2 linked regions of the Sulfurisphaera tokodaii str. 7 genome follow. The protein of the gene in region 1 binds, or shares a complex with, the protein of each later gene. Links are inferred from orthologs where the notes say so. Each region holds a gene or a part of one and is shown on either strand. Other genes may lie near its edges.

Evidence for each region.
Region 2: the proteins of STK_RS02950 (region 1) and eif2g are in contact, whole or in part, in a crystal structure (PDB 2QMU), measured with the Saccharolobus solfataricus proteins. The link is inferred for Sulfurisphaera tokodaii str. 7 from one-to-one orthologs. Residues at the interface, in WP_231918336.1 of Saccharolobus solfataricus: Met1, Leu2, Arg4, Leu5, Tyr6, Lys8, Leu9, Pro10, Ile106, Lys108, Lys109, Glu110, Lys111; in WP_009988771.1 of Saccharolobus solfataricus: Trp33, Pro65, Glu66, Gln148, Val151, Asp152, Val154, Ser155, Lys156, Ala159, Leu160, Tyr163, Arg164, Lys167, Ile180, Ile181, Pro182, Val183, Ser184, Leu186, His187, Ile189, Asn190, Asp192, Ser193.

What each region holds. Positions count from the first base shown.
Region 1 is NC_003106.2:504,470-520,560, forward strand. The notes cover bases 7,592-10,507. They hold STK_RS02950 (translation initiation factor IF-2 subunit beta), read left to right. Parts: upstream 7,592-8,764; coding sequence 8,765-9,250; downstream 9,251-10,507. Other genes in these bases: STK_RS02945 (tRNA (N(6)-L-threonylcarbamoyladenosine(37)-C(2))-methylthiotransferase), read right to left, coding at 7,592-8,729; STK_RS02955 (DUF424 domain-containing protein), read left to right, coding at 9,256-9,552; STK_RS02960 (60S ribosomal export protein NMD3), read left to right, coding at 9,558-10,268; rnhB (ribonuclease HII), read left to right, coding at 10,265-10,507. Also shown: STK_RS02890 (molybdopterin molybdotransferase MoeA), read left to right, coding at 1-32; STK_RS02895 (homoserine kinase), read left to right, coding at 44-964; STK_RS02900 (aminotransferase class I/II-fold pyridoxal phosphate-dependent enzyme), read left to right, coding at 948-2,072; STK_RS02905 (hypothetical protein), read right to left, coding at 2,069-2,383; STK_RS02910 (hypothetical protein), read right to left, coding at 2,362-2,883; STK_RS02915 (DUF1152 domain-containing protein), read left to right, coding at 3,001-4,026; STK_RS02920 (hypothetical protein), read left to right, coding at 4,091-4,627; STK_RS02925 (KH domain-containing protein), read right to left, coding at 4,601-5,146; STK_RS02930 (serine protein kinase RIO), read right to left, coding at 5,146-5,916; STK_RS02935 (translation initiation factor aIF-1A), read right to left, coding at 5,921-6,247; STK_RS02940 (thiolase family protein), read right to left, coding at 6,291-7,475; more of STK_RS02945, read right to left, coding at 7,530-7,591; more of rnhB, read left to right, coding at 10,508-10,891; STK_RS02970 (TGS domain-containing protein), read left to right, coding at 10,885-11,964; STK_RS02975 (type II secretion system F family protein), read left to right, coding at 11,997-13,877; STK_RS02980 (type II/IV secretion system ATPase subunit), read left to right, coding at 13,919-15,646; STK_RS02985 (glycosyltransferase), read right to left, coding at 15,627-16,091. UniProt on the Methanocaldococcus jannaschii protein: eIF-2 functions in the early steps of protein synthesis by forming a ternary complex with GTP and initiator tRNA.
Region 2 is NC_003106.2:387,834-403,871, reverse strand. Bases 4,727-7,589 are described here. They hold eif2g (translation initiation factor IF-2 subunit gamma), read left to right. Parts: upstream 4,727-5,461; coding sequence 5,462-6,718; downstream 6,719-7,589. Other genes in these bases: STK_RS02165 (DNA-directed RNA polymerase), read left to right, coding at 7,125-7,589; STK_RS02170 (PIN domain-containing protein), read left to right, coding at 6,682-7,113; STK_RS02180 (30S ribosomal protein S6e), read left to right, coding at 4,812-5,453; STK_RS02185 (CbiX/SirB N-terminal domain-containing protein), read right to left, coding at 4,727-4,746. Also shown: STK_RS02210 (cobyrinate a,c-diamide synthase), read right to left, coding at 1-1,177; pcn (proliferating cell nuclear antigen (pcna)), read left to right, coding at 1,225-1,962; STK_RS02200 (5-methyltetrahydropteroyltriglutamate--homocysteine methyltransferase), read left to right, coding at 1,962-2,930; STK_RS02195 (methionine synthase), read left to right, coding at 2,923-3,939; STK_RS02190 (30S ribosomal protein S15), read left to right, coding at 3,946-4,407; more of STK_RS02185, read right to left, coding at 4,384-4,726; more of STK_RS02165, read left to right, coding at 7,590-7,676; transcription elongation factor subunit Spt4, read left to right, coding at 7,676-7,879; STK_RS02155 (GTP-dependent dephospho-CoA kinase family protein), read left to right, coding at 7,894-8,382; STK_RS02150 (2,3-bisphosphoglycerate-independent phosphoglycerate mutase), read right to left, coding at 8,431-9,672; STK_RS02145 (CDC48 family AAA ATPase), read right to left, coding at 9,669-11,912; rgy (reverse gyrase), read left to right, coding at 11,976-15,677; STK_RS02135 (carbon-nitrogen hydrolase family protein), read left to right, coding at 15,682-16,038. UniProt on the Methanocaldococcus jannaschii protein: eIF-2 functions in the early steps of protein synthesis by forming a ternary complex with GTP and initiator tRNA.

The sequences.
Region 1 (16,091 bases):
AATATAAATCAAAACTTAAAACTCTATCTTAATATTATCGTTTATGATTGTAAAAGCTTTCTCGTCATCGGCAAACTTAGGTGCAGGTTATGATATACTAGCTCTGGCACATGATGCTTTTGAAGATACAATTGAAATTTACGCTCAAAATTCTAGTGAATTAGATATAAAAGTAGAGGGAAATGGTGTACCACTATCAATAGATAAGAATTCAGCTAGTTTTGCTTTGCTTGAATTGCTAAGGTCATATGATATTAAAGCAAAGATTAGGTTAAAGATTATAAAAGGGATTCCAGCTGGTTTGGGCTTAGGTAGTAGTGGCGCGTCTGCTGCCGCTGCGGTTTATGCGGCCAATGAGATTTTTAAACTTAATTTAAGCCGACAAGAATTAGTTAACTTTGCTATGAAAGGGGAAATAGCCTCATCTGGTTCTCCACATCCAGACAATGTAGCAGCAAGTCTGGTGGGCGGTCTAGTAAGTGTATTAAATTCTAATCCCGTTAAGGTTGAGCAAGTACCTCTCAATCTTGAGTTTCAAATAATACTTATTATACCATTTGTTAGAATAGAAGCAAAAACTAAAAAAGCAAGAGAGATGGTTCCAAAACAAATTGATACATCTAAATATGTTACTAATGCTAGATATCTATCATCTCTTTTACTAGGCTTCATTAAGGGTGATAGAGAATTGGTTAGGTTAGGTTTAAATGATGAAATTATTGAAAAAGCTAGAGAACCCTTATTCCCTCACTATCCCAAAATAAAGGAAATTTCACTATTATATGATGCTATCGGTGCATGCGTTAGTGGTGCTGGTCCAACAATTGCTATTTTCGTTGATTCAAAGTCAGATAAAAATAAAATTCTTGGGGAATCACTTAATGTTTGTAAAGCTTATGGATATGAATGCACATATAAAATAGCTAAAGTTTCAGGAGGTGCATGGGTTGAGAGAAGGGACTAAAGTTACAACGGAAGGATATGATGAAGAGACTGGTGCTATAACTACTCCAATATATCAGACTACTTCTTATATTTATCCTATAGGTGAGAAATATCGGTATAGCCGAGAAGTTAACCCTACTGTACTTAAACTTGCCGAAAAGATATCTGAACTTGAAGAGGCAGAGATGGGAGTAGCTTTTTCATCTGGAATGGGGGCTATTTCGTCTACTTTGCTTACATTAGCTAAGCCTGGGAGCAAAATACTAATACATAGAGATATGTTTGGAAGGACTTACAGATTCTTTACGGACTTCATGCGTAATCTAGGAGTAGAAGTAGATGTTGCAAATCCAGGAGAAATTTTAGAAATGGTAAAAGTCAAAAAATACGATATTGTTTATGTTGAAACTATATCAAATCCATTATTAAGAGTTATAGATATTCCAGCTCTTTCAAAAATATGTAAAGAGAATGGAAGCTTACTAATTACTGACGCTACTTTTTCAACACCAATCAACCAGAAACCGTTAGTTCAAGGTGCAGATATAGTTTTACATAGTGCTTCAAAATTTATAGCAGGACATAATGATGTTATTGCTGGTTTAGGTGCTGGGTCTAAAGAATTAATGACTAAAGTAGATTTAATGAGAAGAACTTTGGGCACATCTTTAGATCCTCATGCAGCATATCTTGTGATAAGAGGAATAAAAACTCTTAAAATTAGAATGGATGTGATTAATTCAAATGCACAGAAAATAGCCGAATATTTACAAGAACATAATAAAATCAAATCAGTATATTATCCTGGACTAAAGTCACATCCAGATTACGAAACTGCTAGACGAATACTAAAAGGATATGGTGGTGTAGTTACATTTGAAATTAAAGGTAGTATGAATGATGCACTTAATTTAATAACGAGATTCAAAGTTATTTTGCCTGCACAGACTTTAGGTGGAGTGAATTCTACAATTTCACATCCTGCAACAATGACTCATAGAACTTTAACTCCCGAAGAAAGGAAAATCATTGGTATTTCGGATTCCATGTTAAGACTCTCTGTTGGAATAGAGGATGTTAACGATTTAATAGAAGATTTAGATAAAGCACTAACTTCACTTAATTAAATTATCGCCCTTATTTCGTTTTTGAGCTCTTCTTCTAACATAGTCTTTATTTCGTTTCTATGCAGTCTTATCAAATGTAAATATAATCCTCTTTTCGTAAATGGTCCCTTACCACAAAGCTTACAATAAAGTAGAGAATTCCTTGACTCTGTTAACCAAAAAGCTACTTTCTCAACAGATTTTTTTGCCAAATTAAATGAGGATATGCCAACTGCTTTTTCAATTTCTCTATCCTCTACTTTTATTTTACTAGCTACTCTAGCAGTTATATCTACCAATTTTTCTGCGGTTATTGATATTCCACTATCCATTTTGGATCCCATATAGCAGAAATTCCTATGGCTATGGCTAAAATTGATACTAGTCTTGTTAGTCTTTTATGTAAGTCTACATCTAAAAATATTTTTATATCATTAAGATCAATTCCTAAAATTCTTAAAACTTTCTCAGTTCTAACTTCAAATTCCTTATAGAAAGCAGGTATTTCATTATTATCTAAGGATTTTTTGATATCGATAGTCATTTCTAATGTTTCAGCTAATTCTTCTTCTGTTATTTCTGGAAATACTTGTGTTATCTTCTTATTTATCTTATTACCTATTATTTCAGCCATACCTGGAACATAGTCAATAGGAACTAAATACGAAATCCAGGCATCAACATATCTTCTGACGGTCTCGTTTACCTCGGGTAAATTACCTTCTAGTTCTTCTACAATAGAGGCGGCAGCTATTATATGTGCTGTAGCTTCTCCGATTCTTAGGTTTTCGAATTCAAATTGTGAGTTTGAATAATCTATTACATCGCTCATCAAGTAACACTATATATTTTCTAAGCAGTCTCATGTTTAAAGATAAGAATCAGATAATACGTTAACATGAAGAGTATAATTTAACGTAACTTAGTATTTAAATCTTGAAAGTACAAAATGAGTAAAAGGTTAAATATGAATGCATTCGTCTTTGGACTAGGTGGTGGAGGAGACGTAGCATCTACTTACATAGCAATGAAGTATCTCTATTTAAAGAACATCTCAAGTATAGTAGGAGCTGTAACATGGGAAAGATATGTAGAAGATCCTTTACCAGGCCCAATATGTAAAGAAGATATGAAAAATGCTGTTGTAATTAATGATGTAATAACTGAGGTCAATCAATCTTCATATGCAATTAGGAATGGGTTAACTGTGATACCTCAATTAGTTCGTTATTTGAAAGCTATGAATATAGACAAGGGTTATTCTATCTGTATAAAATATGGTCCTAAAAGTATTGCAGAAGGAATTGCAGATTTAGCTTCAAGGTTAAATACTAATTTTATTATTGGAGTAGATGCAGGTGGTGACGTATTAGCAAAAGGTTGCGAAGAAACTCTTGGAAGTCCATTAATTGACTTCCTCATGTTAGCGTCTTTAGTTGAGCTAGAAAATATGGGTTTTAATGTTCTTTTAGCAACAATAGGTGCAGGTAGTGACGGAGAATTGGAACAAGAGTATATTCTAAAACGTATTTCTGAAATCGCCAGAAATGAGGGATTAATAGATATTAAAGGTATTGATAAAGACATGGAAAGAGACTTAGAAATAATATTATCAAATGTTAATACTGAAGCTTCTAGAATTCCTTTTGAAGCATTTAAGGGGCTTTATGGTGAAATCCCAATAAGGAACGGAACTAGGAAAGTGAAAGTCTCTCCGATATCTTCAATTATGTTTTTTCTTGATCCTAAAAAAGTAGCTTATACATCACCGCTGTATAACATAGTTAAAAATAGTAGTTCGCTAGAGGATGCAAATAGAAAACTTAATGAAGTTGGTATTTACACAGAATATAATTTTGAACTAGATTTGTATGCTAAGTTTGGGTTAAATGCAAGGAATGTTGATTCAGAAAAAATATTACAAATAAGAAGTGAAGGAAGAAGGAAATTAGGTGGACTTAAGATTAATTGTTAATTTTCTATATTATTTCTTAAAACATGTAAAATAATTTATAACCTTTGATGTAATTATATAAGCTGTGAATATACTTGATGAGTTAAAAAATACTTATGATCTTTCTGATGAAGATATCGAGTACGCATTACAAAAGGCTAAAGGCATACTGTTAGGCTTTGCAATGGAATATAAGGCAATTAGAGTTCTAGAGAACATGGACTTCAAAAATGTAAGATATGTTGATTTACCAACTCATGATTTAGAAGCAGAAAAATGTGGAAAGAAATATTACATTGAGGTTAAAGCTTCTAGTAAATCACCTACAAAAGAATATACTGCACATAAATTGGCTATGATAGCTATGCTAGACGGAATTCATCTTACACTTGTTATGAAACCATCCCCACATTTATTCAGTACTGAAGAGATATTAAGTATGCCAAAAAAAGTATTATTAAACTTCTTTAGGTATGCGTATAAAGGCGAAGTAGAGAATCTTAAAATGCTTCTCAATAATTCTAAAACTAGAGAAATTTTGTTAGGTTACGAGAGAATAATAAAGACGTATACTAGCAGATACAGTGAAGAAAGTTTAAGTATTATCGAGTCCCTCTTTTAAAGCTCTGTTAACATTAAATAGCGATAATTCTCTTTCAGCCTTGTCTAGGTATTTATATACAGTAGAATGTTCTTTTCCTTTAATTAGCATCTCTATGGCTCTTTTTGCTATATCTGCTTGTTCAATAGTACCTAATATTCCCACATAGTGATCAGTAATAATTATATTTACTCCAGTATATTCTTGGATTATTTTCTTAGTTTTTCCTTTTTCACCAATTATTCTTCCTTTAATCCTCTTCATATCTTCTGGTCCATTAGTAGAATCTTTCAAATCAATAATATCTAGAACATAATCATCTCTCATAAGTTTCATAGCCTCATCAACATCAAAACCGACGCCAATAGCTTTTATAACTGAGACAACTTTCATAGCCTCATAAGCATTATTATCTTTTGGAATTACTCTTATAGATTTAGTTTTTTCATCAAATTCTATCTTAGTATTGCTGATTTCTTCTAGTCTTCCTAGTATTGATTTTACTAAATTAATTTTGTCATCTGGTACAGTAATATACATCAATTTTGGTCCTCATTTTCATATATCTTAAATCTCCTTAATATTTCCTCAGTCTCAATAATCTCAATTCCCTTACTTTCAAAGAATGTATTTAAATTCTCTATATCTCTCTTTAATAGTTCTAGTGCATTTGGATGATCTATATCTACTGCTTGACTTACATCTATAATATAGTTTTTTCCATCCTTAACCATGATGTTATATTCACTTAAATCTCCGTGCACTAATTCAGCTTTATTTACCATTTTATCTAGCTGATCTATAATATCTTTGTACAACTCCTCATTTATTTCGTCATCTGGAAGTTCTTTTAGAAGAGGTGCCCTGATTCCGTCTTCTCCAATAAATTGCATCACTAAAATATTCTCAAGAACATAAATCGGCTCTGGTACTCTCACATCATTTCTGAAAAGACGACTTAAATTCTTAAACTCTTTTCTTGCCCATACACTTATTAATTGTCTTGTATTAGATACCTTTATACCTTCAAATCTAGGATCACCAAATGTATACTTTTCTAATGCTCTTTTACTTGCAGCAGTAGATACATAATATATTTTTAATGCGTACCACTTTCCATTTTCTGTTATTGCTGGATAAACTTTGGCTTCTTTTCCAGAGGATATAGCACCATATATATTTTTTAAGTTTAATTTTCTAGATAATTGATAAAGAAGATAGTAAGTTCGAGTATCTAGTGTTGAGTCAACAACTTTAAAAAGATCTTCATCTTTCCTTCGTTTCTCTTCCTTTTTCCCTTTTCTCTCCAAAAAATCATCCTCTTAGCTGCTCTATGATATCTGCGGAAACTACTTGCTCTTCCTCTAATCTTCTAACCTCACTTTCGCTATATTTATATATAATATCGCATTTATTTGGCTGAAAGTCCCAAGGTGCTGCTAATACCACATCTCCTTCTTTTACCCACATCTTTTTCTTCATTTTTCCTGGTATTCTTCCTAGTCTTTCTTTTCCATCTAAACAAATGACTTGTACATGCTCAGCTCCTAGCATTTTCTTTACTACACAAATAACTTCTCCTTCTGCTGGTTTAGGTACTTCTTTTACAGAAGGTTGCTCATTTGTTTTCTTTTTAGCCAATCAGTTAGCCACCATTTTCATATTATTTTTTAAACCTAAAAAGTTATAGAGGCCTTAATAATTCAATAGCAATGGCCGTACTTCCTCCAGTACCATGACAGATACTAGCTATTCCTCTTTTTCCTCCCATTGTTGATAACACATTAATAAGGGTCGTTATTATTCTGGCACCACTAGCACCTATTGGATGACCTAAGGCTATTGCTCCTCCAAATACGTTTAGCCTGTCATACGGAACACCTAAATATTTATTATAGAGTACATTGTTGACTGCAAAAGCTTCATTATTCTCGAAATAATCAAAGTGTGAAATTTCCATATTTAATTTCTGTAGTAATTTCTTAACAGCAAATATAGGTGCTTCAGTAAATCTCCAACTTTCAATTCCAACCCAACTATAACCTAAAATCTTAGCTATTGGTTCCAATTTATATTCTTTAACTATTTTTTCACTTACTATAACTAATGCTGATGAACCATCGGAAATCTGAGATGAGTTTCCTGCAGTATGTACACCATCAGGACTAAATGCTGGCTTTAGTTGAGATAATTTTTCTATGGATGTGTCCCTTCTAATTCCTTCATCTTGAGTAACTTCTTTGCCATCTACTTTAACTGATACTATCTCCTTAGCAAAATATCCTTTTTCAGTAGCTATTATTGCTCTCTTATGACTTTCATAAGCCACTTCATCTAACTCTCTTCTACTGATATTGTGTGACTTTGCAACCATATCAGCTTCCTGTCCCATCAATTTCATGTTGAATGGATCTGTAAGCCCATCTATCAACATTGTATCAATAAAGTCCAATTTTTTACCTAACAGCATTTTGACTCCCCATCTTGCCTCACTTCTAATTGCTAACATAGCCTGACTCATACTCTCCATTCCACCAGCTACTACTATATCTGCATCCCCACTTTTTATCATCTGTACTGCGTTTATCACACTTACCATACCAGATGAACACACCATGTCAACACAATAACCATCAATTTCCATTGGGATTCCAGCTCTTATTGCTGCTTGTCTTGCTAAATCCTGCCCATGTCCTGCCCTAAGTATATTTCCCATTATTGTTATATCTACTTTAGCAGGGTCAACGTTAGCTCTTTTTAAAGCTTCCTTTATTGCAATAGCTCCTAACTCATAAGGAGGTAGATCCTTAAATACTCCACCAAATTTTCCTATAGGAGTTCTTACAGCGGAAACAATATATGCATCCATATTAATCACTTTGTTTAAACTATTTTAAATTTTTATGCATTTGAATTTGTCTCGTTATTGAATAAATTTTCCTCTTAAATCAAAAAATGATGCCTCAGTAATTTTTACGTTAATCCACTCACCTAATTTATCATAATCCTTAATTACGACTGGGATATAATTAATAGTTCTTCCTATTATTGAGCCTTTTCTACCTAATTCAGTAGTTAAAACTAAAGCATTTGAACCTAAATATTCAGAGTGAACAGAATATGCTACCTCTTCATACACTTCATTAGCAATTTTCATTCGCTCCTTCTTTATAGAATCTGGCACTTGTGGCATTGATGCGCTTCTCGTATTAGGACGTATTGAATACATTGCTAGGTGTATTCTTTCAAACTTTATTTCTTTAATAAGATTTATTGTATTCTGAAAAGCTTCATCATCTTCTCCTGGATGACCAATTATAATGTCCGTAGTTATGTTAACTATTGGTATTTTGTCTCTTATTTCCTTAACTAACTCTCTATATTCATCAACGGTATATTTTCTATTCATTAGCTTCAGAACTCTATCATCTCCGCTTTGTACGGGTAAGTGTAAGAACTTATATACTCTCTTATCTTTAATTATTTCTAATATCTCATCAATTTGTTTAAAAGCTAATTCTGGGGTCATCATACCTATTCTTATCATATAATTCCCTTCTATTTCTAATATTTCTTTCAGTAATTCTACTAAGTTGTAGTTGATATCCAATCCGTAAGCGGCCGTATCTTGAGCTGTAAGTTCTATTTCTACAGCACCTTTCTGAACAGCCTCTTTAACGGCATTTACTATGTTTCTTGGAGGATAACTTCTTAGTTTCTTTCTAGCTAATTTAGTTATACAAAAATTACAATCTCCAGCACAACCATCAGCAATTGGTATTATTGAAATTTTACCTTCAAATATTCTAGGCGTGACTAATTCTTTACTTTCTTCAAGAAATATCCCTCTCTTGTTACTTTCAACCGCTTCAACTATTTTATCTATACTTTGTGCTCCAACAATACTACTTTCAGGTGCTAGGCTCATTACTAATGCTGGTTGAGAGCTAACCAAACACCCAGCTATTATTAGTTTCTTTCCAATTTTTTTCAATTCCTTTATCCTTTGCTTCATTCTTTCTTCTGTTTCTAATCTAACAGCGCAAGTATTCAGAACTATTACATCAGCCTGATTATAACTGTCAACTATATCATGCCCTCTATCTTTTAATAAAGTCATCATTATGTATGAATCTCCTTTATTAAGTGCACAACCATATGTTTCAATATAAACCTTCACAACTAATCATAAGTAATTTATACTTCAACCTCTTAAGATTACTTGTGTCTACAGAAGAAGAGTATATTAAACTATTGGACAGATTGTATTCAAAACTACCTGAAAGAGTTCAAAAGGTCAGTGGACAGTCATTACCAAATCTGATTATATTATCAATAGGAAATAACACAATAATAAAGAATTTTAGTGAATATTGTGATAGAATAAGAAGAGAAGATAAGCTGTGTGCAAAATTCATCTTAAAGGAATTAGCAGCTCCAGGAAATGTTGATGAAAACGGACAATTAGTCATTCAAGGAAAATTCTCTTCAGCTTCTATAAATAAAATCATGGAAAGATTTATAAAAACTTACGTTCAATGCAGTACATGTAAAAGTCTTGATACCGTTCTAATAAAAGAGAAAAAAGCGTGGTATATTTCATGTTTAGCTTGTGGTGCTAAAACACCAGTTAAACCGTTGTGAGCAAAATGAAAGTTAGCTTAAATATTATAAGGAGAGAAGGTTATGTTTTTGTTAATATTTGTGAGCCTGAACTTATAGGTAAGACATTTAAAGAAGGCGAAGTAAATCTAGTGATAAATAAGGAATTTTACGAAGGGCAAGAAGTTTCTCTTGATTACGCTTTTTCACTTCTAGATGAAGCAAACGTTGTCAGTATAGTAGGAAATAAAATAATAGAAGAAGCAGTAAAAAGAGGTTTTTTAAAAGAAGAGGGAGTAATCTCTATACAAGGAGTTAAGTTTGCACAAATATATAATATGTGAGAATTATGGCACGAAAATTTTGCGTTTTATGTGGTAGAGAGGAAGGGGAATTTATTGGCTCTTTATGCGTTGATTGTTATATAAAAACTAAAGAAATCGTAAGTTTGCCACAGAGTATAAAAGGTAAGTATTGTAAATTATGTGGAGCTGAATGGGTAAATGGCAAGTGGATACGAAGTAAGGATAAAACTCTAACACCCGTAGAATCTATAATATATAGAGAAATTGGGAAAAAGATAGAAGTAGATCCTAATGTAGAAGAGATAAGCTATCATATCGAAAATATCTGGAAAGACGTTAATGGACATACTTTTGTAACGCTTAATATTGAAGGCAAAATAAGAGGAAAACCTTTCACTTTAACTAAAGTTGTTGATTTAAACATAGAAAGAACTTTATGTACATCTTGTATAAGAAAGAAATCAAGATATTATGAGGCTATTATACAACTAAGATTTAAAGAGGGAAAATTTGACGCTAAAAAGCGAACAGTCTTTGAGTCTTTCTTTACTGATGATATTATAGATAGCTTATCCGATGTGGTTGAGGGAAAAGAAGGAGTAGATTATTATTTCATCAATAAAACAGTAGCAAAAAAGCTAGTTTCTAATTTTACTTCAATGGTAAAAGACGTAAAAATTATGGAAAGTTATCAAGATGAAACAATCAGAAACGGTAAAAAATTTGCTAAATTAGTTATATCAGTTAGAGTATGATAGTAGTTGGAATTGATGAAGCTGGTAGAGGATCATTAATTGGTCCGATGATTGTTGCTGGAGTTGCTATTAAGAATGATAGGTTAAAGTTTTTAAAGAATATAGGTGTGAAAGATAGCAAACAATTAACGAGAAATAGAAGGGAAAAATTGTTTGATATTATATGTTCTTATTCCGAGGGATTTACAATAGTAAAAGTCTCACCAGAAGAGATTGATAGTGAAAATCTAAATGAGTTAACATATAAAGCTATGATAAAAATAATCTATTCTCTAGTAGAATTTAAACCCATTAGAATAAGTATAGATAAAGTTGGGAATACAAAAGTTGTTGAGCAAGAAATTATAAAACTTGGAATGGAACCTAACATTGTAACTAATGCAGATGTTTATTTTGTAGAGGCAAGTGCTGCAAGTATTATTGCTAAGGTTATTAGAGATAATATAATTGATACGCTTAAGTCAAAATATGGAGATTTTGGTAGTGGTTATCCCTCAGATCCCAAAACAGTAAATTGGGTTAAGAACGTTTATAAGGAATATTTAACTCCGCCTCCTATCATAAGAAGGAGTTGGAAAATTTTACAAGAGATAGCTCCTAATTATTATATTAGAAAATGGTAACTAACTTACCAGCTGAGGCTAAGGCAAAATGGTTAAAATATATGGATGCTAAAACTACAGAGGAGAAAATCAAAGCTCTCCAAGAATTTTTAAGTGCTGTTCCTAAACATAAAGGCACTGAAAATTTAGTATATTGGGCTAAAAGAAGGCTAGCAGAATTAAAAGAAGAGGCTCAATTAGAGAAAAAGAAATCTTCCTCACTAGGTAAAGGGCTACAATTTTTCATAGAAAAAGAAGGTGCTGGACAGGTAGTACTCTTAGGTAATAATGAATTAAGGAACAAATTAATGAGAATTTTAACAAATGTTAAAAATGATCCTAAAGAGCTACCTATCCCAGGGATGATGGAATATCAAGATATCAAAATTCAATTGGTTAATCCTCCCCCATTAATTTTTGAGGCTAAAGCATTAGTAGGAAAAGTGCTTGGTTTAGTAAAGAATGCGGACTCATTATTGATAGTTGTTAAGGATAGAGAGGAGTTCTTTAATATTCGTGATTTCTTAGAAAATAATGGAATATATCTTAAAAAACCTAAGGGGAAAGTAATAATAGATAGAAGTAGATACGGTAATAGTGGTATAAGGATAGTACTCTTAGGAAAACTAATAGGTACCAATGAGTCTGAAGTGAAGAATTATTTAGAAAGTTTCGGAATTAAAAATGCGTTAGTTAAAATATTAGGAGAAGTTACTTTAGATGATATAGAGAAAGAAGTATTTGAAACAGCATTTTATAAACAGGCTATAATAGCTACCCAAGAGCCTTTTTCGTTATCAGATATTGTTGTAGTGAGTCTATTTGATATTAACAAATTAAAGGAAGCTATTTTCAGATCGTTAGATATTATTAGAGTTTATACAAAAGAGCCTGGAGAGAAACCTACATCTGAGCCTTTAGCCTTAAAACGTGGCTCTACTGTGATAGATGTAGCAAGAAAATTACATAATGACCTGGCTGAGAATTTTAAATATGCTAGGGTGTGGGGAAAGTCTGTAAAATTCCAAGGTCAAAAAGTTGGTGCTGATTATGTATTAGAAGATGGTGATATAGTAGAGATACATGTTAAATAAAAGCTTATATGTATAATGTTGAGATATATTATATGGCGGTTATTTCTAGTGGGAAGAAAAAACCATCAGATGAAAAGATTAATATATCGCAAATAGATCTGTTATTTTATAGAACATCACTAGTAGAACCGCTTGCTAAATCCTTAGATAAAAAGCTTAAGCAAGCTGGCTTGTCAGATGATCCAAGAATTTATGCTTCAAGGTTATTTTTCTTCTTGATTTTAGGTATAATTATTGGAGTAATGTTATTATTTGCAGGTTTTATATTTTTAAGAGAATTTGAATTAACTAAACTATCTAAATTTGCTGTAGGCGGAATTATGTTCATATTGTTTGGTGTGATTATTCCAGTAGTAACATACCTAGTATTAATTTCTAACGTATCACAGAAAGTAGAAAGTAGAAGAATTGGAGTTGAGGCTGAAACTCTAGCATTTTCGGCTTTATTTTTAGTATTCCTTAGAAGTGGACTTTCTCCAAGATTACTCTTTGAAAATCTCTCAAAAACTAAAGCATTTAATTATATGAATAGTATAGCAAAATATATTGTGAAAAGGATTAATTTTCTAGGAGAATCAGTGGAAAAGGCAATAGATGAGTCAACTAAAATAGTTCCTTCTAAACTATATAATGATCTAATGGTAACATATATTACAGCGATTAGAACTGGTGCCCCAGTTTTTGAGACAATGCAATCTAAAATTAAGGATATCCTAAAAAATATGGAATTGCAAGCATCAAAAGCTGCGGATAATTTATCGGGTGTTGGAGAAGGCTACGTTACATGGTTAGCTTCAGGTTTTATTAGCTTTTTCTTAATATTAATTCTAGAAGCAGTTTTTCCCCAATTGCATGTATTACCAATTGGAATATTAGGGGCTTTTGCTGTCCTAGGAATTCCAATTGTAAACATTTTATTTGTATGGGTAGTAGATCAAACACAGTATAAATTCCCAGAAAAACAATTGCGAGCTGACAAGATTTTCTTAATGTTGTTCCCAGTAGGAATTATTCTTGGCATAATTTTAATGATAGTTCTAGAGCCTATAATAGCTAAGATCACTCATCAAATCCCTGTAGCTCCTAAATACATGTTGTTAGGCCTATTTACACTTTCTGGAAATTTAAATTATATTCCAGCTACTGTGATAGGATTAACAATAGGTCTTATACTGTCGCTTATTCCTCCGTATATTATAGCAAAAAGAGAATTAAGTGAAGGTAGCGGATATGATATCTATGTAGCTAGATTCCTCAGAGCTATTGGCGAAGGTTCAAGAGCAGGATTATCTCCAGAAGCAGTAATTAAAAACCTTAAAGATTCTAAAGAATTAGGTAAACTACAAAACATATTAAGAAGAGTATATGCATACATTAATCTAGGTATACCGATTAAGGATGCTTTTAGAAAGGCTTCAGATATTATCATTGATTTCTCCACAAAAATTGCATTTACATCGTTAGCTGATATGATAGAGATAGGAAGTCTAACACCAGAATCAGTAGAAACTTTAGCAGATCAATTAGATGCACAAATAAGAATTAGACGTGAATATTATGCTAAAATAAAGATATTACTCTATATGCCTTACGTTGGCTCAATTCTAGCTTTAATTGCAACAATTATATTATCATCAGCTATAATATCCTTATTAAGTTCCAGTAGTTTCATTACAAGTTATGGTCCACTAGCTGCTGCACAAGTTTTAGTTCCTAAAGCAGTATATATAGCGTCATTATCATCTGTGTTTAATGCATATACAGCTGGGCTATTGGTGGGTAAATTAGCTAGTGGAAGAATAGCAAACGGATATTTACATGCTATAATTCTATTGATAATCACAATGATTCTAGTATTGCTAACACTAAGTATTAAATTCTCATTTACATCTCCAGTAGCTCCCACTCTATAAAAGCTTATATAGAAGAAAAGCATAATAAAAGGTGATATATAATGGACTTAAAACTTAATATATTCGGGAAAAATAATACTAATAAAAAGAATGATAAAGAATTAATAGACTTAGATTTACCATACTCACTTTATCCATTATTTGTAACTTCAGCCTCATTTGAAGGAGAAGTTCAATCGGATTATGATATAGATTTAAACCAGATTATACCAGAATATATAGCAAAAGATTTTGATGCACATAAAATTGAATTATCAATAGCAAAACCCCATGTATTTATTACTTATGATGAAGAAAAGGGTATCTATAAGTATAATTTAGTAGAACCTCCCCTTGATCTTAATACATTTAAAAATTATGTTATACTAATATCTGAAATTGAGAGGAATCTTCTTTCAAATGCTGAATATGTTGAGCTAGGTAAAATCTTAGAAGAATTAAGTATAAAGAGGAAAGATCTAAATGTTTTCCAAGGTAAAATAGGAGAGTATAAACAATTATCTACCCCATTTAAGGTTGCCCTATACTATGTGTTAAGGAATATGTTTGGTTATAACATTATAACTCCACTTTTATTAGATAATAAAGTAGAAGATATATCTGTTAGTGGTATAAACTTACCTGTTTACGTATATCATAGAGAATTCGAATATACTCCAACAAATATTATATTTACTAAAAATATGAGAATGTTTAATATAAATATTGACGGAGAGGAAATAATTGACGAATTAGTTTTAAGATTAATCTCCTTATCTAATAAAACTATTTCTGTTGCAAATCCCATAATGGATGGTATTTTACCTAAGGGAGATAGAATTGCGGCAACTTTTAGAAGAGAAGTCTCTGCTAATGGTTCTTCGTTTGTAATAAGAAGATTCTCAGAAAGCCCTATAACTATATTAGATCTTATAAATTCAAAAGTATTATCTCCACAAGCTGCTGCCTATTTATGGTATGCTATAGATATGAAATTATCTTTCATGGTTATAGGAGTTACTGGAGCTGGAAAGACAACAGTTTTAGGTTCTATACTTAATTTAGTGAAAGAGTCAATGAAAATATTAACTATAGAAGATATTCCAGAATTAAGATTAGCTCAAGATAATTGGGTTCAACTATATGCTAGGCCAGCTTATGGAGGAATGGGAAAAGAAATAACTTTAATGGACTTGTTAAAACTCGCATTAAGATATAGACCGGATATAATAGTTGTTGGTGAGATTAGAGGAGAAGAAGCTTATGTATTATTCCAAGCAATATCAACTGGGCACGGAGGTGCAACTACTTTTCACGCTTATGATAGTGAGAGCGCAATAAAGAGACTAATGAATGAACCATTAAATATTCCAAGGGAATGGATTCCTATGATGAATATTATAGTTACAGTTAGAAGGTTACCAGTATATGTTGGAGATAAAATATTATTGAGAAGAAGAGCTGTAGCAATAGACGAGATTGTATCTTATAATGATTTAAGGAGAACAGTTAGATGGGATCCAACAACTGATACTCATATTATAGACTATGAAGCCATGCAAGTTTTAAGAGCAAGAACTGAGGAGGCTGGAAAGAACTGGGATGAAGTTAAGGCTGAGATAGAGAGAAGGGCCGAATATCTTAAGTTGTTAGCTTCTGCTAGACCCATAGTTCAAAGTAAAGAAAGTTACAAGCTACTGAAGAAGTACATAATTAAGTATAGTTTAAGACCAGCAGAAGCTATGAGAGAAGTCCAAGCTATGGTGGGAATCAAACAACAGACTCCATAATACTAAAAAACAATAGTATAATTGATGGTAAAATATTTCCGAATATTATATTTAAAAATGAAAATAGAAGAGGAATAGTTATCCAAACCTTTATTTTTTCCTTCTTAACTTCTTTTTCCATTTCTTTTGGTGTAATCGTCCATTTAAAAGGGAGTCTAATTAGACCTTTACAATACCCTGCTATTGAAGCATTTAATATCACTAAAGGCAACTTGTAATTATTAACTTTTTGTTTATATACTAATGCATATATGGAAACAGACATTCCATAGACTACAATAGATAATATGAATACTAAAAGAGGAATTTTTAAGATAAAGTTAAGTGAAGAGAGTAAAATTAACATGAAAATAAATAATCCGTAAATGCCCCATTGCTGGGCATAGAGTACTCCTTCAATACCTCTAATGCCCTTTTTAAATAACTTAAAGGATTGTAGTAGTAA
Region 2 (16,038 bases), 120 kb from region 1 along the record:
TACCTAAATTAATAGCTTTAGATACATGAAATTCGTGACCTCTAAGAACCTCTCCTTTCCTTCCTAGTATATTATCTGATAAAACATCTAGCTCCGTATAACCAATCGTGAGTTTGTCCTTAGCCTTAATGCTAATATCAAACAAATTAACCATTTTATAGCTTTTATCAGCTATAATTTCTTTCGATAAATACATTAGACCCCCACACTCTGCCAAAATTTTTGTACCTTTTTCGGCTTCTTTTTTAATCCATCTTATGGTACTACTAGATTTCTCAAGTTCATTTAGATGTAATTCTGGATAGCCGCCACCAACATAAATTAAACTTGGATTATCAATTTTTTCATTTAATAAAGGACTGAAAAATTCTATTTGATATTTATATCTTAATAAATCTATATTTTCTGAATAATAAAAATTAAATGCTGAATCATATGCTATTGCAGCTATTCCTTTTTTAGTATCTAATTCATCATTAGATATAGCCTCATCTACTTCCTGTAATTCTTCTGCTGAGTTAGCAATTTCAATAATTTTATCTATGTCAACAGACTCTTCTATAGCTTTAGATACGGATTGTAAAACATTTTCAGTCTCTTTGAAATCCTCAGTTGTAAAAAGCCCTAAATGCCGTGAAGGGACAGAGAAATTTCTATCGTATTTTATATAACCTAAAACTTGAACTTCTTTTATAGAACTCTTACAGTAATTATAATGCGTTTCAGACCCTATTTGATTGAAAATTACTCCTCTAATTCTTGCGTTTCTATAATCTTTTAATCCTTTTACTATAGCTCCTACAGTACTACTAACGTTACTACAGTTTACTACTAGAATTATCGGGGTCTTAGTAACTTCAGAAAGTTCATAAGTGCTATAATTCACGTTAATTCCATCATATAATCCCATTACTCCCTCAATTATTCCAATATCATAGCCTTTCCCATATCTTATTAAACTCTTCTTTACTCCCTCAATTCCCATTAACCATAAGTCTAAATTAATCGAAGGAACTCTAGCAGCTAGTGTATGATATTTTGGATCAATAAAATCTGGTCCTGCCTTAAAGCCCCTCACTTTCATTTTCCTAGATAAAACTCTCATTAGGGCAGAGGATATTATTGTTTTGCCCGAGTTACTTCTATCTGAAGAAATGATTATACGAGGAAACCTCATAAGAAAAAATAAGAAACTGATTAGATTAAATAAATATGGGATAGTAAATGCATATAGTTTACGATGACGTAAGGGATCTGAAGGCTATTATTCAGGCTTTGCTTAAATTGGTTGACGAGGCTCTGTTTGACATAAAACCTGAAGGAATACAACTTGTAGCTATAGATAAAGCTCATATTTCTTTAATAAAAATAGAACTTCCTAAAGAAATGTTTAAAGAATATGATGTACCAGAAGAATTCAAGTTTGGATTTAATACACAATATATGAGCAAACTTTTAAAGGCAGCTAAAAGAAAAGAGGAGATAATTATAGATGCAGATTCTCCAGAAGTTGTAAAGCTCACTTTAAGTGGTGCATTAAATAGGGTATTTAACGTAAATAACATAGAAGTATTGCCACCAGAGGTACCCGAAGTCAATTTAGAATTTGATATTAAAGCCACAATTAATGCCAGTGGTTTAAAGAATGCAATAGGCGAAATAGCCGAAGTAGCAGATACACTATTAATTTCAGGTAACGAAGAAAAGGTTGTAGTTAAGGGTGAAGGCGAAAATAAAGTAGAAGTAGAATTCTCAAAAGATACAGGAAGTCTTGCAGACATAGAATTTAATAAGGAATCTTCTTCTGCATATGACGTCGAATATCTAAATGATATTATATCTCTTACGAAGCTATCAGATTACGTCAAGGTAGCATTTGCGGATCAAAAACCTATGCAGTTGGAATTCAACATGGAAGGAGGGGGGAAAGTTACTTATTTGCTTGCCCCCAAATTATCCTGATGAGAATAGAAACAGCACTAATCGGGAGCTATCCTAAACCAGTGAGAATCGCTAAAATAATTTCAAAGAAAAATAATGGAAAAATATCTGAGGAGAAATATCTGGAGCAAATATTCAATTTTATGAGTAATTTTTTTGAGATGATGAAATCCTTTAATGTTGATTTTACTACAGACAGTATGATAGAGTGGGATGATATTGCAGACTTAACATATTCTTTCCTTACCAATGTTAAAAAGGGAAGTCTAACGAGATTTTTTGACAATAACTTCTACTATAGACAAATTGTAATAAATGAAAAACTGAAGTACAAAGAGGATAATACATACATTAAATATTTTGAAAAAGCTAAAGAGCTTTCAAAAAGTTATAATTTTAAACTTAAAGCAGTAATTTTAGGACCATTAACTTTTCTTAAACTTTCTGAAAATCAATACTACAAAAACGAAGAAGAGTTAATGAAGGACTATGCTCTAATAGTAAACTCACTACTGAAGAACATAAAAAGCGATGTAGTAGAAATTCACGAACCCTCAATTTTCCAAAAAGGAATAAAGAAGGACTTATTGAACACTCTTCCAGAAATTTACAATACAATGCTAGAAAATATAAACAATGAAATACATTTATTAACTTATTTTGATATAAATTTTGATAGATTAGAAAATTATATGAAATTGCCAGCAACTATTTATGGATTTGACGTGACTGAAAGCAATAAAAATAAGCTTGGTAGGCTGTATCAATTCCTAAAAGGAAAGCAAGTATATTTTGGAATCCTAGATTCAAGGACAACAAAAATGGAAAAAATTGTTACAATTAAAAGAATAGTTTCTACTGCATCCGAAAAAGGAATAGAAAGGTTAATTTTAGGTAACTCCTCCTTTAATGATTTTATACCAGAAATAATAGTTCAGAAAAAATTTAAATTATTACAAAAAGCAAAGGAGATGATCTTAAATGGATGAATTACCAATTCTTCCAACAACAGTTATAGGTAGTTATCCTAGACCGAAATGGTTAAGAGAAGCAATACGATTACATAAAGCCGGAAAAATTTCTGATGAAGATTTACAAGAAGCTTTTGATGATGCAGTAGTTACAGTATTACATGATCACGAGATAGCTGGAGTTGATGTACCCACTGATGGAGAAATGAGAAGAGATGAAATGGTAGAATTTTTCGCAGAAAGATTAGCCGGATTTAAATTCTATGGACCAGTTAGAGTATGGGGGACTAATTATTATAGAAAACCATCCGTAGTAAGCAAAGTTGAGTATATTAAGCCTATGCTAGTTGATGAATTTTTGTTCGCTAAATCTGTATCCTATACTGAAAATCTAAAGATTACTATCACCGGACCATACACAATAGCTGAATGGTCATATAATGAATACTATAAAAGTAAAAAGGACTTAGCGTTTGATCTGGCTAAGGTAATTAATAGTGAAATGAAAAAGTTAGTAGAAGCTGGTGCAAAAATTATTCAAGTAGATGAACCAGCTATCCATACTCATAAAAATGAAGTTGAATGGGCTATAGAAGCTGTAAATGAGTCCATAAAGGGAATTAACGTTAAAGTTGTAATGCATGTATGTTATGGCGAATATAGTTATTTAGAGCCTTACTTAGATAAATTAAATGTTGATCAAATTAATTTGGCATTAAAGAATTATAACTATGAACCAGTAAAACTGTTTAAAAAATGGGATAGAGAAATTGGAGTAGGAGTTATAGATGTTCATAATAAAAGAATAGAAACACCAGAGGAAGTTGCCAATGACTTAAAAATGTTACTAGATTACTTTAAACCAGAAATGATATGGGTAAATCCAGATTGTGGATTAAAGCTTTTACCGAGAAAAATTGCATTCCAAAAACTACTCAACATGGTTAAGGGAACGAAAATTGTAAGAGAAGAACTTAAAAATAAAGGTTATAATAGTACTTCACTAAAGCCTTTGGTAAATAGGTGAATTAGAGTGAATAAGAAACGTCCTAATGGTAAGTCACATTCTACAAGGCCAGTTAGAAGTGGAGCACCTAAGTGGGTTAGGTTTACTAGAGAAGAAGTAGAATTATTAGTAGAAGAATTAGCCAAAAAAGGTTATTCACCTAGTATGATAGGTATAATTTTAAGAGATCAGTACGGTATTCCTCTAGTAAAACAAATTACTGGAAAAAAACTCACTAAAATCCTAGAAGAAAAAGGGCTTGCTCCAAAAATACCCGAAGACTTGTTTAATTTAATTAGAAAAGCAGCGAACGTAAGGAGACACTTGTTTGAACATCCTAAGGATAAGAGGGCTAAAAAAGGATTAGAAGAAATAGAATCTAAAATTAGAAGACTTGCGGATTACTATAAGAGAATAGGTAAATTGCCTAAAGAATGGAAATATGAGCCAGAGAAAGCAGAGCTATTAGCTTCTGGTGCTGCTTCTTAAAACTTCTTCAACTCTTTCTTTTAAAATTTCTGCGATCCTTTCATCAACACCTATAGGTTCTGCAATCATAATTTTTACACCTTTTATTTCTTCTAATTGTTTTGGTATATCTCTTTTAAAGTGAGTACCAGCTGCAAATAGTAAGGGAACTACAATAATTGTATCTACACCATTACTAGCTAATTTCTTTGCAGCTTCTGTTATACTAGGTTGATTAAATTCTATAAAGCCATATTCAACTAAATCAAAATATTTTCTCAAAAGATTGGCGTATTGAATTGCAACATCTTGCCATTCTTTAATTTTACTACCGTGTAGAACTAATAATACTCCATACATACGTATTTTATGTACTTCGATTTTAAATACTTGTATTCTAATTTACCTTACCAAGGGATATTAACTTGCCAGACTTTAAAATTGTTATATCTGATCCACAAACAAAAGAATCTAAAATAAAGAAAGTAAAAGTAAAAGTATCTGATCAAATTCAATCAATTCAAGGAGAAAAAGAAGGAAAAGCTTTGCCCATTGCGAAAATAAATCAGAAGTTAAAGGAGGAATTAGGTTTAGATACTTTACTAACATTACAAACAATAAAACAAGAAGGAGACAAAAAAGTGAAAGTAAAAACCCATTTTAAAATAGAAATTGACAATAATGTTCCCTCTGACGAAGTTTGGATTGCAGCTAGCATAGCAGAAAAATATGGAGCTAATGAGTTTGAAGCAGAAGCTTATAGGACTAAATCTTTTCAATTATCTATAGATCAATCAAAATTAAGCAATATTATAGGAGCAAAAATTGGTGATGTAATAGAATTAAATGTGTCTGGAATACCTCTAAAAGTAAAGATAACTGGTGGATCTGATAATTCTGGTTTCCCAATGAGATATGATGTTCCAGGTGGAGCCAAAAGAAAGCTATTATTAAGTGGACCTCCAGGTTTCTATCCAGAAGAAGACGGAATGAGAAGAAAAAAAACTGTTAGAGGAAATATGATTACACAAGATATAGTTCAGATTAACACTATAATTATTAGGTGATTATGCTTTTGTCTTGGCCACAAGTTCAACCAGAAGTTAACATAGGTGTAGTTGGCCATGTAGATCATGGTAAAACTACATTAGTCCAAGCGATTACTGGAGTTTGGACTTCAAAGCATAGTGAAGAATTAAAGAGAGGTATGACGATAAAACTTGGATATGCAGAAGCTAGTATAGGTGTATGCCCCAACTGTAACAAGCCAGAAGCATATGTTACAGAATACTCTTGCAATCAGTGTGGAAGTGACGAAAAACCACAATTTCTTAGGAAAGTATCTTTTATTGATGCACCAGGGCACGAAATTTTAATGGCTACAATGTTATCTGGAGCAGCACTTATGGATGGCGCGTTACTTGTTGTAGCAGCTAATGAACCTTTTCCTCAACCACAAACAAGAGAGCATTTTGTTGCTTTAGGCATTGTTAATATAAAAAATTTAATTATAGTACAAAATAAGGTAGACGTAGTAAGCAAAGAAGAAGCGTTAAAACAGTATAAGCAAATAAAAGAATTTCTAAAGGGTACCTGGGCTGAAGACGCTCCAATAATTCCAGTCAGTGCGTTGCATAAAATTAATATCGATGCGTTAATAGAAGGAATTCAAAAGTATATCCCAACTCCTCAGAGAGATCTTAGCAAAGATCCAATCATGTTAGTTATTAGAAGTTTTGATGTAAATAAGCCTGGGACTCCTTATAATGAACTGAAAGGAGGAGTAATTGGAGGTAGTATTATTCAAGGAAAACTAGAAATAGGAGACGAGATAAAAATCTTACCAGGATTAAGGCATGAAAAACCTGGCGGTAAAGTAGAGTATGAACCGCTTTACACAACAATTACTTCTATTCGCTTTTCTGATTTAGAAGTAAAAGAGGCTAAACCGGGTGGTTTAGTAGCTTTAGGAACTGAATTAGATCCTTCCTATGTTAAGGCTGATAGTTTAGTTGGTAGTGTAGTAGTTAAATCGAGTAACAAAAATGTTTCTGTTTTATGGAATTTAAAAATTGAAAACTATCAATTACTAGAAAGAGTTGTTGGAGCAAAAGAATTAGTTAAGGTCGAGAATATTAAGAAAGGCGAGGTACTGATGTTAACATTAGGTTCAGCAACTACCTTAGGTGTAGCAAAAAACATTAAGAATGACGAATTAGAAGTAGAATTAAAAAGGCCTTTAGTAGTATGGGATAAAGATTTAAGAGTTGTTATAAGTAGACAAGTTAGTGGAAGATGGAGACTAGTAGGTTGGGGAATAATAAAAATTTAGGAGTATTAGTTGATACTAATATACTTCTTTATATATATCACGGTTTTGATCCTTTTGAGAAGATAATTCAATTTCTAGATTATAAGCCAGTTTTCTATATACCTAATATAGTTCTAAAAGAGTTAAATAAATTTCTTAATTCTAAAAGTATTATTATGAATAAGAAAGCCAATTTAGCTTTACAATACCTTAATACATATAAAAATTATTGGAAAAGCATAGAAGGTTATGAAAACATGAGAGTTGACGATGCACTTATACAAATATGCAAAGACTACGATTTGTTTTTATTTACAAATGATACTAGACTTAGACATAAAGCTAAGCTTAAAGGGGTAAGAGTTATTTATCTAAGACAGAAGAGTAAAAATATAAAGGTAGACATCATTATCTAGTCTGATATTTTATGTTTAAACTAATTAAAGCAAAGGGTATAATACGCATTCCTCCTGAGTATTTTGGGCAACCACTAGATGAAATAGCACTACAAATTTTAAGGCAAGAATATCAAGAAAAAATGATTAAAGACCTTGGTTTAGTCCTCGCTGTACTAGACGCTAAAGTAAGTGAAGAAGGATATATTATATTCGGAGATGGTGCAACGTATCATGAAGTTAGTTTTGAAATGCTAGCTTTTGTTCCAATAATTCAAGAAGTTGTAGAAGGTGAAGTTAATCAAGTAGATAATTATGGGGTTTATGTAAATATAGGACCAGTTGATGGATTAGCACACATTTCACAAATCACTGATGATAATCTTAAATTTGATCAAAATAGGGGAATTCTTATAGGAGAAAGGAGCAAAAAAATAATACAAAAAGGGGATAGAGTTAGAGCAAGGATTATTAGTGTATCTACAAGTGGTGGAAGAATGCCTAGAATAGCTTTAACGATGAAACAACCGTATTTGGGAAAAATTGAATGGATATCACAAGAGTTAACAAAGGCGAGTAAATAATGCCCGGAAAAAATAAAGAATTTAAAGCTTGTAAGAATTGCAGAGCATTAGTACCACAAGATACACCTAAATGCCCAGTTTGTGGATCAATTAGCTTCAGCGATGATTGGAGCGGAATTGTAATCATTTTGGATCCTGAGTCAGAAACAGCAAAATTATTTGGGGCTACTGTACCTTGGAGATACGCAATAATAGTGAAATAGATTACTGTTTTGAAATGCCAGACTCTATAAAAAAGGAATTAACAAGACCTTATGGTTTTTTATTTACAAATAATGATATCTTTATAAATTTTATACTTGAGAAGAAAAATAATAGATTAATTACAGTAGGTGATGTTGTCACATCGACGTTATATGATCGCAATATAATTCCTTTTTTATCAATAATAGATGGAAAAACGAAAAGGCAAATAAAAGTTAAAACTGTTAACGAAAATGTTATTAAAGTAAAAAATGAAAAATCAACCATTAGATTTTCTGTAATGAAAATTATTAAAAATTTATTAGACAAAAACGAGAGGGCAACAATCTTAGTTGACGGGGAAGAGGACTTACTAGTTATACCAGTAGTTATCTTTGGTAGAAATAACGATATTATTGTTTACGGACAGCCTAATGCTGGTGCAGTAGTTATAATAAATAATCATTTTGTAAAAATAAGAGTAAAACAAATACTAGAAAAATTTTATGTAAAAAAATGCTAAAATCCGACCTGCGCGGGGTCATCATTCAATCAGACCTTTCGAGCCTCTTCATGCGCCATATTTTTCTGCTCTGTTAGAATAATTTAGTAGCAAGTTTATAACATCAAGACCCCTTATCCTTAAAGAACCTCTTCTTGCTTCTCTTTCATTAAAATCATTTACTACATCATTAATTATATCATAAGGAACGTATAATAAGAATGGAACCGGATCACCTGTATGTTCCTTAACTTCTACTGGCGTTGTGTGGTCTCCACTAATAGCAATAACTAACTCACTTCCTAATTTATCTAATATTCTTCCAATCATCTCATCCATTTTATTAATAGCATATACTTTTCCATCTACATTACCATCATGTGAAGCCGCATCTGTAGCCTTTAAATGCAAAAATACAAAATCATATTCTTTTAATAACTCTACAGCAGCATCAGCTTTTCCTAAGTAATTAGTATCTAAACCTCCTGTAGCTCCTGGAGGAGTGACAACTCTCATTCCAATCTGCTCACAAATTCCTTTAATCAACGCAGTCGCTGATACAGCAGCCGCTTTAAGCTTTGTGTAGCTTTCAAATTGAGGAAGCTCAACAAACTCAGCAGCGCCTCTTAGTAGTATTATATTAGCTGGTAACTCTCCTTTACTTACCCTTATTTTATTTATTTCTGATGAATTTAAAATTTCGTAAATTTTACGTGTTAATTTATTTATGATATTAGCAGTAAACTGGCTTTCTGGCGAATTATCCAGAGGCTTACTCTCCAAAACTTTTTTATTTACTTCATGAGGATCAGTGTCACTAACTTTATCAGTAAGCCCTTTACCACTCAAAACTACAGCGACTCTATGTTCTGTCCCATGATAAAACCTAACCTTAACTCCATCTATCTCTCCTATTTTCTCGTTAAGTTCTTTTACTAAATCGTCTGCTTCCTCTATTTTCCTTCCTGCTCTTCTATCAACTACTATAAACTCGTTATTTACAGTAGCAAAGTTTCCTCTAAATGCTACATCACTTGCTTTGAGCCTAGCACCAGCACCTATAGCTTCGAAAGCTCCTCTACCTCTATAATATTTATGTGGATCTAAACCAAACATTGAAAGATGCGAAGTATCACTCCCCGCAACAACACCTGGTGAGATGGGATCCATAAGACCTATAATTGAATTCTTTAAAAGCTCTCTTATGTTAGGTTTATCCACATATTCTAATGGCGTTTTACCTTGAAGTTTCCTTACTGGCCTATCTCCTAAACCATCTGCTATAAAAAACAATATCTTATATTGTTTCATAATACTGACCTCTTTAATTCTTTTGCTAGTCTTTCATATCTTTGTATGTCAGCTGCTGTTAAACTTGGTTTAACTACTTCTAAAGCTTTATTAAAATCTTCTTTTGTTACAATAACTTTTGCATTATTCATACAATCCCTCATTTTACTATTATAACAATCAACATTATTCTGACATTGATCTTTGGCTTTCTTGTCACAATCATTGAATATCTTTCTCATAGCATTAATTGTAGCTTCTCTTACCAAAGCTTCAATATCTGCACCTGTGTAGCCTTCTGTTTTTTCAGCTAGCTCGTCTAATGTAATATCTTCAGCTAATGGCACATTCCTAGTATGAACTTTCAAAATCTCAGCCCTAGCCCTCTTATCTGGCGGAGGAACATAAATCAACCTATCAAACCTACCAGGCCTCAACAAAGCAGGATCAAGAATATCAGGCCTATTAGTAGCAGCAATAACGACAACCTTATTTAGGGGCACAATCCCGTCCATTTCTGCTAGTAGTTGGTTTACTATTCTTTCTGTTACGCCACTGTCTGTTGTTAGTCCTCTCATTGGTGCTATTGCATCTATTTCATCAAAGAATATTATTGTTGGTGCTGCTTGCCTAGCCTTCCTAAATATTTCCCTAATAGCCTTCTCACTCTCACCAACCCACTTTGATAAGATTTCAGGACCACGAACAGCAATAAAATTAGCACCACTCTCAGTAGCAACAGCCTTAGCAAGCATAGTCTTACCAGTACCAGGAGGACCAAACAACAAAATACCCTTAGGCGGAGTTATTCCGCTTTTGTTAAATAGTTCTGAAAATCTTAAAGGCCATTCTACCGCTTCCCTAAGCTGTTGTTTAACCTCTTCAAGACCACCAATATCATTCCAATGAACTTTTGGAACTTCAACATAAACTTCTCTAAGGAGAGTTGGCTGTATAGATTTCATAGCCTCTAAGAAATCTTGCATAGTAACTTTTAATTCCTTTAAAATTTCAGCAGGAATTCTTTCTTGTTCAAGATTTATTTTTTTCTCAGCTATAAACCTTCTTAACGCATTCATAGCGGCTTCTTTTGCTAATGCTGCTAAATCTGCTCCAGTATATCCGTATGTAATTTCTGCAAGTTTATCTAAATCTACATCTTCTGCTAATGGCATATTTCTTGTATGTACTTGTAGGATTTCTTTTCTTCCTTTAGTATCTGGAGGTCTAATCTCTATTTCCCTATCGAATCTTCCAGGCCTTCTTAGTGCTGGATCTACCGCATCTGGTCTATTTGTAGCACCTATTACTATTACTTTTCCTCTACCTTTAATTCCGTCCATTAATGTTAATAGTTGTGCTACAACTCTCTTCTCAACTTCACCAGTAACTTCCTCTCTTTTAGGTGCGATAGAATCTATTTCGTCAATAAATATTATAGCTGGGGCATTTTTCTGTGCCTCTTCAAATATTTCTCTTAGTCTTTGTTCGCTCTCACCATAGAATTTACTCATAATTTCTGGGCCGTTAATTGTATAAAAACTAGCTCCAACCTCATTAGCTAATGCCCTAGCAAGTAAAGTTTTACCATTTCCTGGAGGACCATATAGCAAGATTCCTTTAGGTGGTTCGATCCCTAATCTTTGGAATAATTCAGGGTGCCTTAAAGGCCATTCAACTATTTCTCTGATTTTTTGTTTAGCCTCTTCTAAATCGCCTATATCCTCCCATGTTACTTTAGGATATCCGCCCAATTCACTTTCTTTAGCTGGTTCTTCTCTTATCTCAAGGTTTGTAGACTCTGTAACATATACATAATTTGAAGGTTGAGTATTTATTACTATGAAATCTAATGTACCAGTGTAAATTGGGACTGGTATTGTTTCTCCCTTTGCCAACGGTTTATTCATTAGTTGGTCTTTCACATATTCTACGAAACTTCTATCAAATCTTATTGGCTGTGTAGGTGCAAGAGTTATCTTTGTTGCTGGAGTTACATTAGCTTTCTTTACCTTTACATCATCGCCGATCCCCACTCCTATAGATTTCCTAATATACCCATCAATCTTTATTTCGTCATCAGAAATATCATAAGAAGGCATAGCTTGAGCTAGGGCGGAACCATTTGGACCTATTATTTCAATGTAATCTCCAGTTTCAATCCCAAGTTTTCTCATCGTGTAATCTGATAATCTTGCAATCTTTTTTCCTACGTCTCTTTGCCTAGCTTCACTTACTCTTAGACTGACCTCTTGGCTCATTATTTTGAACTATGCAATCTTTTAAATAAGTCTAACTGTTACATAAATTAGTGATAGGGAATCTTGAACACTATCCCTTCATCAAATTACTTATCTTCATGTCCTAATTGCGGCAGAGTAATCTCAGCTGAAAGACTCTATAAAGGATCCGTATGTAGTGAGTGTCTTGAAGAAGATCGTGAATTTAATAGCATTAGAGAATTAGTCAATGAACTAAGTAGGTTAAATAAACTAAATAGACTAAACTACATAAAAGAGGTTCTAAGAGAATATGATATTTTCGTTGAATTATTTAAAAGAATAATAGGCTTTCCTCCATTTGGACCTCAAAAGAGTTGGATTATAAGAGTTTTAAGAAAGGAAAGTTTTGCTATAATTGCTCCTCCAGGTTTAGGTAAAACCACATTTGGTATTATTACCTCATTATACTTTTCCTCAAAGAATTTTAGATCTATTCTTATATTTCCTACAAGAAGCTTAGTTAAGCAAGCAGTAGATAGAATATCTATGTATTCTAATAAAACTAATATAGAAACAAAACTTTTATACTATCATTCTGGCATTAATGAATCTCAAAAACAAGAGTTATACAAAGCACTAAATGCAGGGGATTTTAATATCTTTATTGCAACAAATAGATTTTTTATAGATAAAATAAATGAACTAAAAAACATAAAATATGATTTCATGTTTGTAGATGACGTTGATACAGCATTAAAATCTAGTAAAAGTGCTGAAACCATACTTAATTTAGCTGGATTTTCAAAAGATGATATTTTATCAGTAAAAGAGCTTCTACGAAAATCTAGAGAAGATGAATCAGTATATACAAAAATCCAGGAAATAAGAGGAAATAAACTTAAAGGGAAAACTATCGTATTTTCGTCAGCAACATTAACTCGTGGTAATCCAGTACTTTCTGCATTAATGGGCTTTAGACCAGGTAGTTCTGTGATTTATTTGAGAAAAATAATCGACACATATGCATATCTACCCAATAATGATGATGATGTAGTAAATCTATTAAAAGAACTTCTAAATAAGCTAGGTGAAGGAGGACTTATCTTTGTACCAGTTGATAAAGGTCAAGAATATGCAAAATTCTTGGAAGCAAAATTGAGTGATAGTTTTAATGTTGTTACGATAACCTCATCTAATACTAATAAAATTGAAGATTTCGCAAATGGTAACATATATGCTCTAATAGGATCTGCAACTCATTATGGAATCCTAGTAAGAGGAATAGATATACCTTGGAGAGTTAAGTATGCTATTTTCGTTGGAATTCCAAAATTTAAGTTCAAGATAGGCGAAGTAATGAATTTAGTTGCATTATCTAGAATTTTAAGTATGATAGGTCTAATTACTAAGGATCAGGATATTGTAAGATTAGCTGGTAGAGTAAGAGGAAAACTAAGAAAGTTAAGTCCAGCAGCAATTTCAATGCTAACAAATCAAGCTAGAGAGGGTAAGCTTGAGGATGAAACTTTGCTTAGAGCCTATGAAGTCGTAAATAAATACTTAGAAGATAAGGATATTCTTAAAAAGATAGCTGAACTGGGAGATCTCGTAATATCAAACGGCTATATTCTCATGCCTGACTATCTTACATATATACAAGCAAGCGGAAGAACTTCGAGAATATATGGCGGAGAACTAACCACTGGGTTATCTGTTCTCTTAATAGATGATATTAATTTATTCAATATACTAAACAGAAAACTCTCATTGATTCTGGATGAAATTATATGGCAAGAGTTACAAATTAAAAAGAATAAGATAGGCTCTAGTGATCTAACTGAAATAATAAATAAAATTAATGAAGAGAGAGAAAGAATATTAAAGGTAAAAAAAGAGGGAGAAATTGAACCTTCGTTACAGAAAGTTAAAACGGTTTTATTTATTGTGGAATCGCCAAATAAAGCAAAAACCATATCAAACTTCTTTGCGAAACCTAGTATTAGACAGCTTGAAAATATTAGAGCTTTCGAAACCGTTTTAGAAGATAAAATATTAATTGTTGCAGCTACAGGAGGACATGTATATGATTTAACAACTCAGAACATAGGAATTTACGGTGTTGAAGTACAGCAGCAGAATTCTCATTTTAACTTTATACCATATTATAATACTATTAAGAAATGTATAAATGGGCATCAGTTTACTGATTTTGAACAAGGAAATCAGTGTCCTAAATGTCATACCACACAAATAATATTAGATAAAACAGCTACTATAGATGCATTAAGGAAATTAGCCTTAGAGGCAGATGAAATATTAATAGGTACAGATCCGGATACTGAAGGAGAGAAAATCGCTTGGGATATTTACCTTGCTTTAAAACCATTTAATTCTAACATAAAAAGAGCAGAATTTCATGAAGTTACTAGAAAAGCTATCCTCCAAGCAATCAATAATCCAAGACCATTTAACGTAAATTTAGTTAAATCTCAAATAGTTAGGAGAATAGAAGATAGATGGATTGGATTTAAACTTTCAACTAAATTACAAGAAGATTTCTGGAAAGAATATTGTAAGAACTATAATTGTAAAAGCGAAGAAAATAAGAATTTAAGTGCTGGAAGAGTCCAATCACCAGTACTTAATTGGATAGTAAATAGATATGACGAGTATAATGCAAATAAAACAAAAATATATTATGGTAGTATCAAAGGCATAGACGAACTTAAATTTTATGTATTCAAACAAAATGAAAAAATAAGGAAAAACGCTAATATATACGTAAAAATCATTAACACAAAAGTATTAGAAGAAGAAATTAATCCACTACCACCTTATACTACAGATACCTTACTTTATGATGCCAATCAATTTTATGGAATCTCAGCATCTGAAACGATGAAAATTGCTCAAGATCTTTTTGAGTTAGGACTTATAACCTATCATAGAACAGATAGTACTAGAATCTCTAACACAGGAATATCAATAGCTGAAGGATATCTAAAACAAATAGCTGGAGAAAACTACACTAAAATATTTAAGCCGAGAAGCTGGGGAGAGGGAGGTGCACATGAAGCAATAAGGCCTACTAGACCTCTAGATGTAGACCAATTAAGACTTCTTGTCGATGAAGGAGAGATAGAATTAGCTAAAAAAATCACGAGAGCACATTTCCTTATATACGACTTAATATTTAGAAGATTTATTACAAGCCAATTAGTTCCCCTAAAAGTTATTAAAGAGAGAATTGAATATAAAATATGTGAAGATAGCAACTGTAATTCTGAATTAAAAACTTTACAGAATTATTCTGAATTTATCACAGATATAAAACTTCCTATTCAGCTTGACTATTCTAAATTCCTATATCTTCCTACTACAAGAATTATTAAAAATAGTATTATAAAGAAACTTCAAGAAACAACCGGCTCAACAAATGCGGAACTAGTTTCTAAAATCCAACTAACTGGTTCATTCGTTAAAAGTACAGTAAATTTGTATACTCAAGCGGAATTAGTAGCCGAAATGAAGAGAAAAGAGATTGGAAGACCTAGTACATACGCTACGATAATTAGCACAATATTAAAAAGAGGATATGTTATTGAAAGTAAAAAAACTAAGAAGCTTATCCCGACACAGTTAGGCAAAGAAGTAAATAAGTATTTAAATCAAAAGTTTAGTAGTTTTGTATCTGAGGAAAGAACAAGAAATCTTTTGCAGTTGATGGATATGGTAGAACAAGGTAAACAAGATTATATACAAATATTAAAGGATATTTATTACGAAATAAAGAGTATTAGGTGATATTATGCTAATAGGTTTACTTCATCTTAGATTGAAAGAAATGAGTAAGAAATATAACATAGAAAAAGCTAAAAAATTAATAAAGGCTGCAAAAGATAAGGGAGCAAAATTAGTTATCTTACCTTCATTATTCCCTGCAGGTAATATCTTTGAAATATACGAAAATGATAAGAAATCTAAAAGTATAATAAAAAATTTAGCTGAAAAAATACCTGGTAGTGTTACTGATACACTAATAAACCTATCAATGGAAGGAGAAATTCATTTAATTGCAGGCCCTATTCTTGAACAAGCAGGCCCTAAAATCTTCCTTACAACACTTATAATCTCACCTCAAGGAGAAATATTAGGAAAATATAGA